Regions from separate parts of the Aquincola agrisoli genome, predicted to be linked through region 1. Evidence: predicted binding sites of a transcription regulator. Region 1 holds the regulator's gene; each other region holds the start of a gene.
The links. Region 1 encodes LexA, which represses DNA repair genes until DNA is damaged. Its sites were predicted from a motif close to ACTGTATNNNNATACAGT; they were not measured.

Region 1 (4,952 bases):
TGAACTGGGCCAGCGCCTGTCGCTCGACTCCGGCACGCTGACGCCGCTGCTCAAGCGCCTCGAAGCGCAGCAGCTGGTGAGCCGCCTGCGCGATCCGGCCGACGAACGTCGCGTGCGTGTGCAGCTCACCGCCGCAGGCCGCGCGCTGCGGGCACAGGCCCAGGCCATTCCCCGGGCGGTCGCCTGCGCCAGCGGCTGCGACCTCGACGAACTGGTGTCGCTCACCGGCCGACTGAAGGCACTGCGCGACACCGTGATCACCCAAGCCGAGCGTGCGGCGGCCTGATTCCGCACCCCCCACAGAAAGGCAATCCACCATGGCCATCGAAAAGACCCTCTACACCGCCCACGCCACCTCCACCGGCGGCCGCGACGGCCGCTCCAAGAGCGACGACGGCAAGCTCGAAGTCAAGCTCGCCCCGCCGAAGGAAATGGGCGGCAACGGCGACGGGACGAACCCGGAGCAGCTGTTCGCGGCCGGCTACTCGGCCTGCTTCCTGGGTGCGATGAAGTTCGTCGCGGGCCAGCAGAAGACCACGCTGCCGGCCGATGCCTCGATCACGGCCGACGTCGGCATCGGCCCGCTGGCCGGCGGCAAGGTGGGCTTCGGCATCACCGCGGTGCTCAACATCAGCCTGCCCGGCTGGGAACAGGCCAAGGCCCAGGAACTGGTCGACGCGGCGCACCAGGTGTGCCCGTACTCGAACGCCACCCGCGGCAACATCGACGTGACGCTGAACGTCAGCGTCTGAGTCGGCGGCGCGCGGCGCTCCTCACGGCCGGGCGTCGCCGCCCGGCGTGTCCAGCAGGGCGAGCAGCAGCGCCACCCTCGCCTGCTGAGGCGTGAGCGTGCCGGCGGAAGGCAGGGCGCCGGCCGTGTCGATCACGCCGCCCTCTGCGCAACGGGTGCAGCGCAGCACCCGCACGCCGGCCGCCTGCGCCTCCCGCAGCGCAGCCTCCATCGCGCCATGCAGCGCCCCGTTGCCCGTGCCGGCCGCCACGATGCCCGCCACGCCGGCCGCACGCAGCGCGTCTACCGCACGGCCATCCGTACCGGTCGTGCTGGTCAGGATCTCGACCCATGGCCACCGGCCGGCCGCCTGCGCTACCTTCTGCGCCAACCGCGCGGCCTCGGCGGCACCCGACGCAGGCCAGTTCCGGAACTGCCGCAGCCGGCCCGCTTCGATGCGCGCCAGCGGCCCCGCGTCGCCCGACCCGAAGGCGTCGAGCCGGTAGGGGTGGGTCTTGCGCACCTCCGCCCCCGCGTGCACCGTGCCCGCCAGCACGGCCAACACCCCCTGCACCCCGGGCGTGCCGGCCAGCGTGACAGCATCCAGCAGGTTCTGCGGACCGTCGGCGCCGAGCGCGGTCGCCGGCCGCATCGCCGCCACCATCACCACCGGCTTGGCCGGCGACAGCACGCGCTGCAGGAAGTACGCGCTCTCCTCCAGGGTGTCGGTGCCGTGCGTCACCACCACACCGGCCACCTCCGGCCGCGCCAGGTGGCCGGCGGCCGCGGCGGCCAGCGCGCACCACACGTCGAACCGCATGTCCTTGCTGTCGATCTGCGCGACCTGGGCCGTCTCCAGCGGCCGGCCGGCCAGCGCCGGCACCGCGGCCACGAGCTCGTCGACGCCGAACTGCGCCGCCGTGTAGCCCACGGTGTCGGTGGGCGACGCCGCCGCGCCCGCGATGGTGCCGCCCGTGCCCAGGATCACGATCTTGTTTTGCATTTGCAACGAAGCTGGATAAGATTACAGTGACTGGACGAATCCACAGGATACGCGATGGCCGACCGCCCGAAGCTGACCGAACGTCAGCAGCAGATTTTCGACCTGGTTCGCAGCGCGATCGAGCGTACGGGCGCGCCGCCCACGCGCGCCGAGATCGCCCAGCAACTCGGCTTCCGCTCGGCCAATGCGGCTGAAGAGCACCTGCAGGCGCTGGCACGCAAGGGGGTCATCGAACTGGTGGGCGGCACCTCCCGCGGCATCCGCCTGCCCAGCGCCGCGCTGCGTGCCGTCAACGAAGCGCGCGAGGCCCGCGGCCGCCAGTTCAGCCTGCCGCTGCCCGGCCTGTCGCAGCTCACGTTGCCGCTGATCGGCCGCGTCGCCGCGGGCAGCCCCATCCTCGCGCAGGAACACGTCGACCAGACCTACGTGCTGGAGGCCAGCCTGTTCCCCCGCAAACCCGACTACCTGCTGCGCGTGCGGGGCATGAGCATGCGCGATGCCGGCATCCTCGATGGCGACCTGCTCGCGGTGCAGAAGGCCAGCGAGGCCCGCAACGGGCAGATCGTGGTCGCACGGCTGGGGGACGACGTCACCGTCAAGCGCTTCGAGCGCAGCGGCAGCGGCATCCGCCTGCTGCCGGAGAACCCTGAGTTCGAGCCGATCGTTGTCTCCCCGGCCGACAGCTTCTCGCTGGAAGGCCTGGCGGTCGGCCTCGTGCGCAACTCGATGCTGATGTAGGCGGCAACACGATGCGGCGCACCCTGGTCAAGTCGCCCAAGGCCGTCGACGCCGGTGCCTGCACGGCGCTGGAGCAGCTGCCCAACGTCGGCCCCGCGCTGGCGGCCGGCCTGCGGCAGATCGGCATCCAGCACCCACGCGACCTGCTCGGCCGCGACGCCTTCGTCCTCTACCAGGCGCTGTGCGCCGCCACCGGCAAGCGGCAGGACCCGTGCGTGCTGGACACCTTCATGGCGGTGACCGATTTCATGGGCGGTGCCGCGGCCGCGCCGTGGTGGGCCTACACCCCGCAGCGCAAGCGGTTGTACGGCCAGGTCGAGCGCGGCTGAGGCGGTCCGCCGCCCCACGGGGCAGCGGCCAACAAGCACGGTTACGGGCGCCTTATCGGCGCTTCGCACCGCGGAAGCGGCGCAAAGAATGGCTTTATTCACGAAGCCACGCGCCGATATCCCGCAGACCATGCTCAACGCCTTCCTGTTCCAAGTACGACGCCTGCGGGTGAGCGGCAGCGCGCGGGTCGAGGTCTGCCCGCCTGCGGTGCTGTCGTCGGTCGATCCGCTGTGGTCCCGGCTGCTGCGCTGGCTGTCGGCGCCGGCGCCATGGCAAACGGACGTGGTGCCCGCCGCATCGCGCCGGCTGCAGCGCACCCGTGACGATTTCGTCGCCTGCCTGAAGGACATCGAGACGCCGCAGGCCGGCCTGCTGGCCGACCGCGTGCGCACCGCCCGCTCGCCACGGGAGCTCTGGCACCTGCGCTCGGCGGTGTTCCAGCTGGTCTCGCTGCACCACAGCCAGCGCGAGGCGTTGCACCGCATGGAACGGCTGAACCGCCACTTCCCGACCCGCGCCCCGAAATCCGGCTTCGGCGCGCTCGACGCATGAACCCGGTGCCGCTCGTGCCCGCGATCGACCGCCCTCCGGCACGCCGGCCCGCCGCACCGGGCGAGCCGCGCAACTACACCGTCTCGGGCGGCATGCGCAACATCGCGCCGACCGCCCAGCTGGCGCGCATCGCCGCCCGCCGTGCCTTCGTCGAGACCAAGCAGGCGTTCATGCAGGTGCTCGCCACGACCGACGCCAGCGCACCCGGCGTGGACTGGCTGCGCAAGCAGGTGCGCAGCGCGCAGACGCCCGAGGACCTGTGGCTGCTGCGCTCGGCGGTGTTCGAGGTGCTGCGCCACGACGCCCTCAACGGCGCGCGCCTGCGCGAATCGCTGCGGCGCAGCCTGGACGGCGTTTTCCCCGGCACGTACTTCGCGAGCGGCTTCTCCACGCTCTGAAGCGGCCGGCGTGGCCGAGGCACAATGCCGGGCCACATGAACATCATCATCCTCGACGATTACCAGGATGCGGTGCGCAAGCTCAAGTGCGCATCGCTGCTCGAGCCGCTGAATGCCAAGGTGTTCACCAACACGGTCAAGGGCATCGGACAACTCTCGGTGCGCCTGCGCGACGCCGACGTACTGGTGCTGATCCGTGAACGCACCGCGTTCCCCCGGCAACTGCTGGAAAAACTCCCCAAACTCAAGCTGATCTCCCAGACCGGCAAGGTCGGTTCGCACATCGACGTCGAGGCCTGCACACGCCTGGGCATCGCGGTGGCCGAGGGGGTGGGCTCGCCCATCGCCCCGGCGGAGCTGACCTGGGCGCTGATCCTGTCTGCGATGCGGCGGCTGCCCCAGTACATCGGCAACCTGAAGCACGGCGCCTGGCAGCAGTCGGGGCTCAAGGCCGCCGGCATGCCGCCCAACTTCGGCGTTGGGCAGGTGTTGCGCGGCAAGACGCTCGGCATCTGGGGCTACGGCCGCATCGGCCAGCTGCTGGCCGGCTACGGCCGGGCCTTCGGCATGGACGTCATCGTCTGGGGTCGCCAGCCTTCGCTCGACCGGGCGCGCGCCGACGGCCTGGCCACCGCCGTCTCGAAGGAGGCATTCTTCGAGACCTGCGACGTGCTGACCCTGCAGCTGCGGCTGAACGACGAGACCCGCGGCATCGTGACGCTGGAAGACCTCTCGCGCATGAAGCCGACCTCGCTCTTCGTCAACACCTCTCGGGCCGAGCTGGTGGAGGAGAACGCCCTCGTGTCCGGCCTGAACAAGGGCCGCCCGGGCATGGCCGCAGTCGACGTGTTCGAGAGCGAGCCGATCCTGCAGGGCCATCCGCTGCTGCGGCTGGAGAACGCCGTGTGCACGCCGCACATCGGCTATGTGGAGCAGGACAGCTACGAGCTGTACTTCGGTGCCGCGTTCCAGAACGTGGTCAATTTCGTCAACCAGCAGCCCACCAACCTGCTCAACCCCGAAGCGCTGAAGGTGCACCGGTGAACGCCGCGCCGGCTGCCGGCGCCGAGCCTGCCGCCGCGCTGCGCTGGTCCCTGCTCTTCGGCAACTTCGCCATCGGCTGCGGCGTGATGGTGACGGCCGGGTCGCTCAACGACCTGACCCGCTCGCTGCAGGTGAGCGTGGCGGTCGGCGGCCAGCT
Region 2 (4,952 bases), on a different contig from region 1:
GGGCGGCCTGTACGTGATGTTCTTTGCCGGGCTGAGCTGGCGGCTGATCCTGCCGGTGCTGGCGGTGGGGGTCGTGGGCGTCACGGCGCTGGTGCTGTCCGAAGACGCCATCTGCCAGCCCGACGTGGTGTGGTACGTGCTGCGCGAATACCAGAAGCACCGCGTGTGCACCTTGCTCGATCCCACGCAGGACCCGCTGGGCAAGGGCTTCCACATCATCCAGGGCATGATCGCGATCGGCTCCGGCGGCATCCACGGCAAGGGCTTCATGAACGGGACGCAGACGCACCTGGAGTTCATCCCCGAGCGCACCACCGACTTCATCTTCGCCGCTTTCAGCGAGGAGTTCGGGCTGGCGGGCGTGGTCGGGCTGCTGCTGGGCTTCGTCTTCCTGCTGTTCCGCGGGCTGATCATCGCCGCCGAGGCGCCGACGCTGTTCTCGCGGCTGCTGGCGGGCGCGCTGTCGCTCAGCATCTTCACCTACTGCTTCGTGAACATGGGCATGGTCAGCGGCATCCTGCCGGTGGTGGGCGTGCCGCTGCCGTTCATCAGCTACGGCGGCACCGCGATGGTGACCATGGGCCTCGGCCTCGGCATCCTGATGTCGATCGCCAAGAGCCGCCGGATGATGCAGAGCTGATGCGCGCGCCTCAGGCGGCCGGCGTCGGCGCGGGCGGCTGCGCCAGCGGGAACCTCACGGTGAAACGCGTGCCCGGCGGCGTACTGCGCGGATGGGCGTCCTCCAGCGCGACCACCGCCCCGTGCTGTTGCGCGATCTCGCGCACGATGGCCAGGCCCAGCCCCGAACCGTCCACGTTCGTGCCGAGCGCCCGGTAGAACGCCTGGAAGACCAGCTCGCGTTCCGATTCCGGGATGCCGGGCCCGGTGTCCTCCACCTGCAGCACCACCACCTGGCCGAACGGATCGGCCACGACGCGCACGGTGACCGCGCCCCCGGACGGGGTGTATTGCAGCGCGTTGTCGACCAGGTTGCGCATCAGCTCGCGTACCAGGACGGGCTGCCCCAGGATGCGCACCGACGGCCCCGCGCTGTGCGCATCCGGCCCCTCGTAGCCCAGGTCGATGCGCTTGTCGAGCGCCCGCGGCACGAAGTCGCGCACGGTCTCCACGGCCAGCCGCGGCAGGCTCATTTCCTGGCGGCGGTGGGCCTGCTCCTTGTCCTCGGCACGCGCCATCGCCAGCAGCTGGTTGACCATGTGCGCGGCCCGCTGCGTGGAGCGCGCGATCTGCTGCAGCGAGCGCTTGACCGACTGCGCATCGCCCCCGTCGTCGATCTCGCGCTGCGCCAGCTCGGCCTGCATGCGCAGTCCGGCCAGCGGCGTCTTCAGCTGGTGGGCCGCGTCCGCCAGGAAGTGCTTCTGCGCACCGATGGAGACATCGAGCCGGCTCAGCAGGTCGTTGATCGAGCGCACCAGCGGCGCCACCTCGTCGGGTGCGTCGCGCTCCTCGATCGGCGACAGGTCGTGGCTCTCCCGCTCGCGGATGCGCCGCTGCAGCGCATTGAGCGGCGAGAGCCCGCGCGCCAGCGCCAGCCAGACCAGCAGCACCGCCACCGGCAGGATCACGAACTGCGGCAGGATCACGCCGCGGAAGATCTCGGTGGCCAGCCTCGACCGCTTGTCCAGCGTCTGGGCGACCTGCACCAGCGGCACCGCGCCGGCGGGGGCGTTGGGATCCGCGAGCCACATGTAGGCGATGCGCACCGGATCGCTCAGTACCACGTCGTCGCGGAACCTCAATTCGCCCGGGGCCGCACGCTCCTCGTCCGGCACCGGCAGGTCGCGGTCTCCCGCGACGAACTCGCCCCGCAGGCCCAGCACTTGGTAAAAGACCTGGTCGGTGTCGTCGCTGCGCAGGATCTCCGCTGCGGCTTCCGGGATCTTCACCCGGACCATCGCCGGCAGACTGCCGCCCGCCTCCACCGACACCCGCCGCGCCACCGTGCGTGCCAGCTCGCCCAGTTCACGGTCGTAGGGGCGGTTGGCGATGCCCTGCGCGACGAGCCAGGTCAGCGCGACGCTGATCGGCCACAGCAGCAGCAGCGGCGCGAGCATCCAATCGAGGATCTCGCCGAACAGCGAGCGCTGCTCACGCTGGGGAGCTGGCATGCCCGGTGATCGAACCCCGGGCACTCAGCCCGGGATCTTCTCGAGGCAGTAGCCCAGGCCGCGGACCGTCGCGATCCGCACGGGGCCCTGCTCGATCTTCTTGCGCAGGCGGTGGATGTAGACCTCGATCGCGTTGTTGCTCACCTCTTCGCCCCACTCGCACAGGCGTTCGACGAGCTGGTCCTTGCTGACGAGCCGGCCCGCACGCTGCAGCAGCACCTCCAGCAGCGACAGCTCGCGCGCCGACAGGTCGACCATCTGGTCGTTCAGGTACGCGACGCGACCGGTGGCGTCGAAGCTCAGCGGCCCATGCTTGATGACGGTGGCCGCCGTGCCGAGGCCGCGGCGCGTGAGCGCACGCACACGCGCCTCCAGTTCGGCCAGGGAGAACGGCTTGGCCATGTAGTCGTCGGCGCCCAGGTCCAGGCCCTTGACCCGCTGCTCGACGCTGTCGGCGGCCGTGAGAATGAGCACCGGCACGCTCGCCCCGCGCGTGCGCAGCCTGCGCAGCACCTCCAGGCCGTGCAGCTTGGGCAGCCCGAGGTCGAGGATCAGCAGGTCGAACTCGTGTGCCGCCAGCGCGGCATCCGCCTCGCTGCCGCTGCTCACCTGGTCGACCGCGTAGCCGGCATTGCGCAGGGAGCGCACCAACCCATCGGCGAGAACCTGATCATCTTCGGCTATCAGAATGCGCACGATGTTGTCTCCTGTCTCGCTGATTCTAGGGATCCGGCGAAGCTGCGAATCGGGCCGCAAAGCACTGTACGAATATCCAGCTTCAGGCTATCATCGCGACCATTCCCCGGAGAACGCCATGGACGCACCCGTGAAAGCCTTGAACACCGAAAAAGCCAAGGCCCTGCAAGCCGCCCTCACGCAGATCGAAAAGCAGTTCGGCAAGGGCTCCATCATGCGCCTGGGCGACGGCGAGGTGGCGGAAGACATACAAGTCGTGTCAACCGGCTCGCTCGGCCTCGACATCGCCTTGGGTGTCGGCGGCCTGCCGCGCGGCCGCGTCGTCGAGATCTACGGGCCGGAATCGTCAGGCAAGACCACGCTCACGCTGCAGGTCATCGCAGAGATGCAAAAGCAGCACGGCGTCTGCGCCTTCATCGATGCGGAACACGCCCTGGACGTGCAGTACGCGCAAAAGCTCGGCGTCAACCTGCAAGACCTCCTCATTTCCCAGCCGGACACCGGCGAGCAGGCCCTGGAGATCGTCGATGCGCTCGTGCGCTCCGGCTCCATCGACCTGATCGTCGTGGACTCCGTGGCCGCCCTCACCCCCAAGGCGGAACTCGAAGGCGAGATGGGTGATTCGCTACCCGGCCTGCAGGCCCGCCTGATGAGCCAGGCCCTGCGCAAGCTCACCGGCACGATCAAGAAGACCAACACCATGGTCATCTTCATCAACCAGATCCGCATGAAGATCGGCGTGATGTTCGGCAACCCCGAAACCACGACCGGCGGCAATGCGCTGAAGTTCTACGCCTCGGTGCGCCTGGATATACGCCGCACCGGCAGCATCAAGAAGGGCGAGGAAGTCATCGGCAGCGAGACCAAGGTCAAGGTCGTCAAGAACAAGGTATCGCCCCCGTTCAAAACCGCCGAGTTCGACATCCTCTACGGCGAAGGCATCAGCCGCGAGGGCGAGATCATCGACATGGGCGTCGACGCACGCATCCTCGACAAGTCCGGCGCCTGGTACGCCTACAACGGCGAAAAGATCGGCCAAGGCAAGGACAACGCACGCGAGTTCCTGCGCGAGAACCCTGATGTGGCGCAGGAAATCGAGAACAAGGTGCGAGAGACGCTCGGCATCCCCCTGTTGCCGAGCGGCGCCCCGGCCGCTGCCGCTGAATAAGGGCGGGACCTCGTTCGACGGCCGGCTGTGCCTGCGCCTGCGCGGATCTCGCTGAAAGCGCGGGCATTGCAGCTGCTCGCGCAGCGCGAACACAGCCGCAGCGAGCTTCGCCGCAAGCTGATGCGGCACGCGGTGGAGGCCTGCAACGCCGTCGCGGCCACGGGCGAAGAGGCATCGTCCGCCCCTGGCCCCTGCCTCGACAAGCTGCTCGACTGGCTGGAGGCGCACCGCTACCTGTCGGAGGAGCGGTTCGTCGAGAGCCGCGTGCACGCGAGGTCGCCGCGCTTCGGCAACCTGCGCATCCAACAGGAACTGGCGCGGCACGGCGTAGCGCTCGACAGCACCGCCGCCACGCAGCTCCAACTCACCGAGTTCGAACGTGCCCAGGCCGTGTGGCGGCGCAAGTTCGGCAGCCCCGCCACCGATGCGGCACAACGCGCCAAGCAGATGCGCTTTCTGGCCGGACGAGGGTTTTCGGGTGACGTCATCCGCCGCGTGGTGCGGGGCGGCGACGGCGAGTGAACCGGCGGTCGAACGGGCCGGCCAGCCCCTGACTTGCAATCAGCCTCAGGGCGCTGGCTGCTTGCTGCACTGCAAAATGCTACATTCCCGCGGTTTTCCCTAGCGTGCCGAGGTGCTGCAACGCGCCATCTGCCCGCAACGCACCGCGATCATGGCCTTCCGTTCCGCCGCCCTCCGTCGTCCCAGGCATCGATGCACGATCGTCCTGCGTGGCGTCTCGCGCATCGGGACGCCGCGCGCCGTGATTGACAATAACGTCCCGTTCCCGCCCGTCGCGGCGCATTGACGACGGACCACCGTCCTCAGCGCGCCGCTGTCTGCCCCTCCCCCAGAAGACAAGCCTATGAAGATCCACGAGTACCAAGGCAAAGAAGTGCTGCGCCAGTTCGGCGTTCCGGTGCCGCGCGGCTACCCCGCGTTCACCGTGCAGGAAGCAG
Region 3 (4,952 bases), on a different contig from region 1:
TTCACGCCTGCCAATGCGGTGGCATCCGGCCCTCGGCGGGGGTCCAGCTTCCCGTGAATGAAGAGCGTCATGTGCACGCCGAAGGCAGCGGACTCGCCTTGGTTCTGCAGGATGAGCTTCATCGTGCGTCCGTCATATTCAACGCTCTTGAGCGTGATGCGCGGCGGCTTTTCGGCGGCGAAGTATTGCGACTGCTCCTGCCGGGTCAATCGCGTTTCACGAAGGGCCAGCCAAGCAAAGAGGGTTGTCAGCACGAGGGAGGCCGCGGCGATGATGAGGCCGATCAGGGTCGCCCATTGAGCCGGCACACGGCGTCGCTTATCGAGCAAGTCGTCGCCCATCAGCAGCTTGCTCCAAAATTCTCACGCAGGGCGTCTCGTGCTGGCAAGCGGCACGCACGGGTGCGCTGGGAGTCGCGCAGCCCAGTGCGTCCAAGGTTTGGCTACGCCGCAAGGCGGTGCTCGTAGTACGGCCGCTCGCGGTCCTCGAGGATCGCGTCGAGGGTGGCTGGGTCGGTGCCCTGCGGGTTGAGCCAGAGGTCCAGGTACTCGGCCTTGATCGGCACGATGCACCGATCGTGCCCTGCCGCCGCCACCTCCGGTGGTGGCTCATCGGTGATCGCCGCGAACGAGAGCAGCTTGTCGCCGTCCGCGCCTACCCACTTCGACCAGAGACACGCCACGAGCATCGGCCGGCGGTCAGCAGGCACGAACTCCAGCACCACGTTGCTGCCGTCCCGGTCGACGTTCTCATAAAAGCGGTCGACCAGCATCACGCCGTGCGTATAGCCAAAAACCGACCGCCAGAACGGACCCTGAAGGTTGTCGCGCCTGGCGTTGTAGGTGCCCGGGTAGCGCTGATCGTAGGCGGCGGGTGCGCCTGGCGGCCTGCATTGGTAGCGCATCGGCTTCACGACGCGGCGTCCGCCCTCGACCACCATGACCGGTGCGTACCAACCGGGGAAGATGCGCGAATCCCTGTCCAGGGCCTCCGTGCGCTGGAGATCGTCGAGCCAACCTTTGAGACTGGCCATCTTCTTCGTCGCGATGCGCTGGTCGTCTGCCGCCTTTTTGGTGGGTTTGACCGCGAGCTGGTGCTCGGCGTTTACCAGCCGAGCGCGCTGGGCAAACAGTTCCTGCTGCCACTCAGTCGCCTGCCGGCCGTTGGCCAGCGTGATGTAGCGCGCGATCCGGACCTCATCGTCGGTGCGGGGCGCTTTGAGAAAAGCACGCTCCAGGGCTTTGGGGATCTTCGGCTTGCCGTGCCGACGGATCTCGTCCGGGTCCCACTTCCACCAGAAGAGCTTGACGAACTCGTCGATGCTCAACGAGGCGCCCCATTCGCGCGTGTAGCGGCGGAAATCGGCTTCGACCTGGGCGCTGTAACACATAGGGGCCTCCTCATACGAGTCTAAGGCGCGGGTTCAACTCGCGGCAGGGCTGCCGATCTGCACCGACGCTCCCAAGGCATCGTTCTGAATCGCTGCCGTAACAATTTCAGTTATCCACAGATGGTGTGGACAACCGTGTGGGTGACCGGTGGACCGATCTCAGGCAACGCAGCAAATGCGGGCCTGCGGCAAGCCTGCTGCACAAAGCATCAAACGGCAGATTTGACAGCCGTGGCCGGAGTGCCGATTCGACAGGGCGGCACCGGTTGAGGTACTGTATAAAACAACAGCCTCCTGCGCCATGTCCGCCGCCGTCCTTGCCGCCGCTCCTGCGACCACCCCTGCTCTCTCTGCCAGCCCGCTGCCGGCCCACGTCGCGACGGCCATGTGGCGCGCGTCGGAGTTGGGCAGCGCGACGGGCGACGTTGTGCCATCGGGTTTCACAGCGCTCGACGCCGAACTGCCCGGTGGCGGCTGGCCTTGTCGTGCAGTCTCCGAGATCCTGGCGCCGCAGCCCGGCGTCTTGGAGTACCGCTTGTTGGGCGGCGCCCTGCGCCATGCCGTGGCCGCAGGTCGCACCGTCGTGCTGATCGGCCCGCCTGGCACACCGCACCTGCCGGGGCTGCGCCATGCGGGCCTGGACGAACGCCATGTGGTGTGGATTCGAGCGGACGCGCCGTCCGAACGGTTGTGGTGCACAGAACTGCTGGTGAAGTCCGGCGCTTGCGGTGCGGTGGTGGCCTGGCTGCCCCAGGCGCGGCCCGAACAGGTGCGCCGGCTGCAGGTCTGCGCCCAGTCCTGCGATGCGCCGACCTTCCTGCTGCGCCCGCTGGCCGCACGCCATGAACCGTCGGCCGCACCGCTGCGTGTGCTGGCCACGGTCGGATTGGATTGGGAACTGCACCTGCAGATCCTCAAACGCCGCGGTGGCACGCACGATGGTGTCCTGACGGTGCCATCGATCCCGGGCGGCCTGGCCGCCGTGTTGACGCCGCGCCTGCTGCAGCCCAGCCGCCTCATTGAGCGCGTGGAAAGGAACGTTGATGCTGTGGGCCGCCCTGCGCCTGCCCGCCGAAGCCACAGCACCGCCCACTGACGCACTGAGGGGGCTCTCGCTGTGGGCGCTGCAGTTCACGCCGCGGGTGGCGCTGCGCGACGAGGCGGTGGTGATGGAGCTGGCCAGCTCCGTCCGCCTGTTCGGCGGCAAGCGCGCGCTGCGTGATCGCATCACGGCCGAATCGAAGGAGCTGGGGGTGGTTGCCGTGGCCTGGGCGCCCAACAGCATCGCAGGCCTGGCGCTGGCACGTGCCGGGGTGGAGAGCGGGTTTCGGCCGGGATTGACCGAAGTGCTCGACCGGCTGCCGATGCAGACGCTGACCGCCGGACGGTCGCACCTGGTGACGCTATCGCAGCTGGGTTGCCAAACGCTCGGCGACCTCCGGCGCCTGCCGCGCGGCGGCCTGGTGCGGCGCTTCGACAGCAGCTTGCTGTCGGCCTTGGACCAGGCCTACGGCCTGCGGCCCGAGGCGCATGAGTGGCTGTCGCTGCCCGACACCTTCGAGGCGCGCCTGGAACTGCCGTTCCGCGTCGAGGTGGCGCCGGCCCTGTTGTACGGTGCCCGGCGCCTGCTGTTGCAGCTCTGCGGCTGGCTGGCTGCGCGCCATGCCGGGACGACCGCGATCCGACTGCGGTGGATGCACGATGCGATGCGGCCCCGCAGCGCGGACCCGGGCGACGAACTGATCGTGCGCACCGCCACGGCGACTCGGGACCTGGAGCACCTGTGCCGGCTACTGGCCGAGAACCTGGCCAAGATCACCTTGCAGGCGCCGGCCGGGGACCTGGTGCTCGAAGCCCTCGACGTGCAGCCGCTCGATGAGCGCAGCGCATCGCTGCTGCCGGACGTCGTCCATGAGGGCGAGACGCTGGCGTTGGTTCTGGAGCGCATCGCAGCGCGTCTGGGGCCGGACAAGGTGCTGCGGCCGGTGCTGAATGCCGATCATCGCGTGGAATGGATGCAGCACTGGCAACCGGCATCGCAGCCCCTGCCCCGCCGACCGCTGCCGGCCACCGATCTGCCGCAGCCGACCCGCCTGTTCCCCGAGCCCATCCGCCTGGCGATGAGCGGGCCGCGGCCGATGTACCAGGGCGTGCTGCAACTGCTGACCGGGCCCCACCGCATTGAAGGCGGCTGGTGGCACCGCGTCGAAGGTGAGGATGGACCTTGCGCGCTGCAGCTGCAGCGCGACTACTGGCTCGCGCTGAGCCCGCACGCCGGCGCGCTGTGGGTGTTCCAGACGCGGCTCGATGACGAATGGGCGTGGTACCTCCATGGCACGTTCGCATGATCCGCTGCAGGTGCCCCGCTATGCGGAGCTGTGGTGCCTGTCGAACTTCTCGTTCCTGCGCGGCGGCAGTTCGCCCGAGGAACTGGTCGAACGCGCGAGGCAGTTGGGCTACACCGCCCTCGCCCTGACGGACGAATGCTCCGTGGCAGGCGTGGTGCGGGCCCACGTCGCCGCCAAGGAGCACGGCCTGCCGATCATCATCGGGTCGCAGTTCGAGGTGCAGGGCGACGCGCCCTTCACGATGATCGTGCTGGCCACCAACATGCACGGGTACGGCAACCTGTGCCAGTTCATCACCCGTTTGCGCCGCTCGGCACCCAAGGGCACCTACCGGCTTAACCGAGACGAGATCCATGCCCTTGCGCTGCAGGACTGCCTGGTGCTCGCCGCACCGGCGCGTGCCTCGACGCCGACGCAGTTGGCGACGATCGGCCAATGGCTCCTGCAGCACTTCAGCGGGCGCTGCTGGCTCGCCGTGGCGCTGCTGCGCGAGATCAGCGACGAGATGTGGTTGCACCGGCTGCGCCAGGTGAGTGAGGCGACCGCCGTGCCGCTGGTGGCCGCGGGCGACGTGCACCTGCATGTCCGCTCGCGCAAACCCCTGCAGGACGTGATGACCGCCGTGCGCGTGGGCCGCCCGCTGACGCAGTGCGGATGGGCGCTGCAGCCCAACGCGGAGCGCCACCTGCGCACCCGGCTGCGCCTTGCCCAGACGTACCCCGACGACCTGCTCGCAGAGACCCTCCGCGTGGCCGCACGCTGCGAGTTCTCGCTGGACGAGCTGAAGTACCAGTACCCCAACGAAGTGATCCCGGACGGTCACACCGCATCGTCCTACCTGCGGCAGCTGACCTACGAAGGCGCGGGACGCCGGTGGCCGCAGGGCATGTCGGCCACCGTCCAGACGCAGATCGAGCACGAGCTGCAGCTGATCGAGGAGCTGCATTACGAGCACTACTTCCTGACCGTCGCCGACATCGTCATGTTCGCGCGCTCGCGGCACATCCTCTGCCAGGGCCGCGGCTCGGCCGCCAACTCGGTCGTGTGCTACTGCCTGGGCGTGACCGAGGTTGACCCGGCGCGCATGGCCACACTGTTCGAGCGGTTCATCTCGAAGGAGCGCAACGAGCCGCCCGACATCGACGTGGACTTCGAACACGAGCGGCGCGAAGAGGTCATCCAATACCTCTACGAGCGCTATGGCCGGGACCGCG

Region 2: recA (recombinase RecA) is a predicted target of LexA. The motif match lies at 2,889-2,906, and genes of this name have one in related genera.
Region 3: imuA (translesion DNA synthesis-associated protein ImuA) is a predicted target of LexA. The motif match lies at 1,664-1,681, and genes of this name have one in related genera.

What each region holds. Positions count from the first base shown of each region.
Region 1 covers NZ_JAZIBG010000056.1:148,490-153,441, forward strand. Annotated here, with positions in the region: gene V4F39_RS25795 (MarR family winged helix-turn-helix transcriptional regulator) at 1-286, shown strand, start outside; gene V4F39_RS25800 (organic hydroperoxide resistance protein) at 318-752, shown strand; gene V4F39_RS25805 (asparaginase) at 774-1,733, opposite strand; gene lexA (transcriptional repressor LexA) at 1,788-2,471, shown strand; gene V4F39_RS25815 (helix-hairpin-helix domain-containing protein) at 2,483-2,800, shown strand; gene V4F39_RS25820 (hypothetical protein) at 2,931-3,353, shown strand; gene V4F39_RS25825 (hypothetical protein) at 3,350-3,751, shown strand; gene V4F39_RS25830 (D-2-hydroxyacid dehydrogenase family protein) at 3,788-4,795, shown strand; gene V4F39_RS25835 (MFS transporter) at 4,792-4,952, shown strand, end outside.
Region 2 covers NZ_JAZIBG010000028.1:688,114-693,065, forward strand. Annotated here, with positions in the region: gene rodA (rod shape-determining protein RodA) at 1-640, shown strand, start outside; gene V4F39_RS14845 (sensor histidine kinase) at 651-2,129, opposite strand; gene V4F39_RS14850 (response regulator transcription factor) at 2,154-2,825, opposite strand; gene recA (recombinase RecA) at 2,944-3,993, shown strand; gene recX (recombination regulator RecX) at 4,021-4,515, shown strand; gene sucC (ADP-forming succinate--CoA ligase subunit beta) at 4,859-4,952, shown strand, end outside.
Region 3 covers NZ_JAZIBG010000051.1:49,983-54,934, reverse strand. Annotated here, with positions in the region: gene V4F39_RS23835 (hypothetical protein) at 1-341, opposite strand, end outside; gene V4F39_RS23830 (SOS response-associated peptidase family protein) at 443-1,390, opposite strand; gene imuA (translesion DNA synthesis-associated protein ImuA) at 1,692-2,486, shown strand; gene V4F39_RS23820 (Y-family DNA polymerase) at 2,434-3,738, shown strand; gene V4F39_RS23815 (error-prone DNA polymerase) at 3,722-4,952, shown strand, end outside.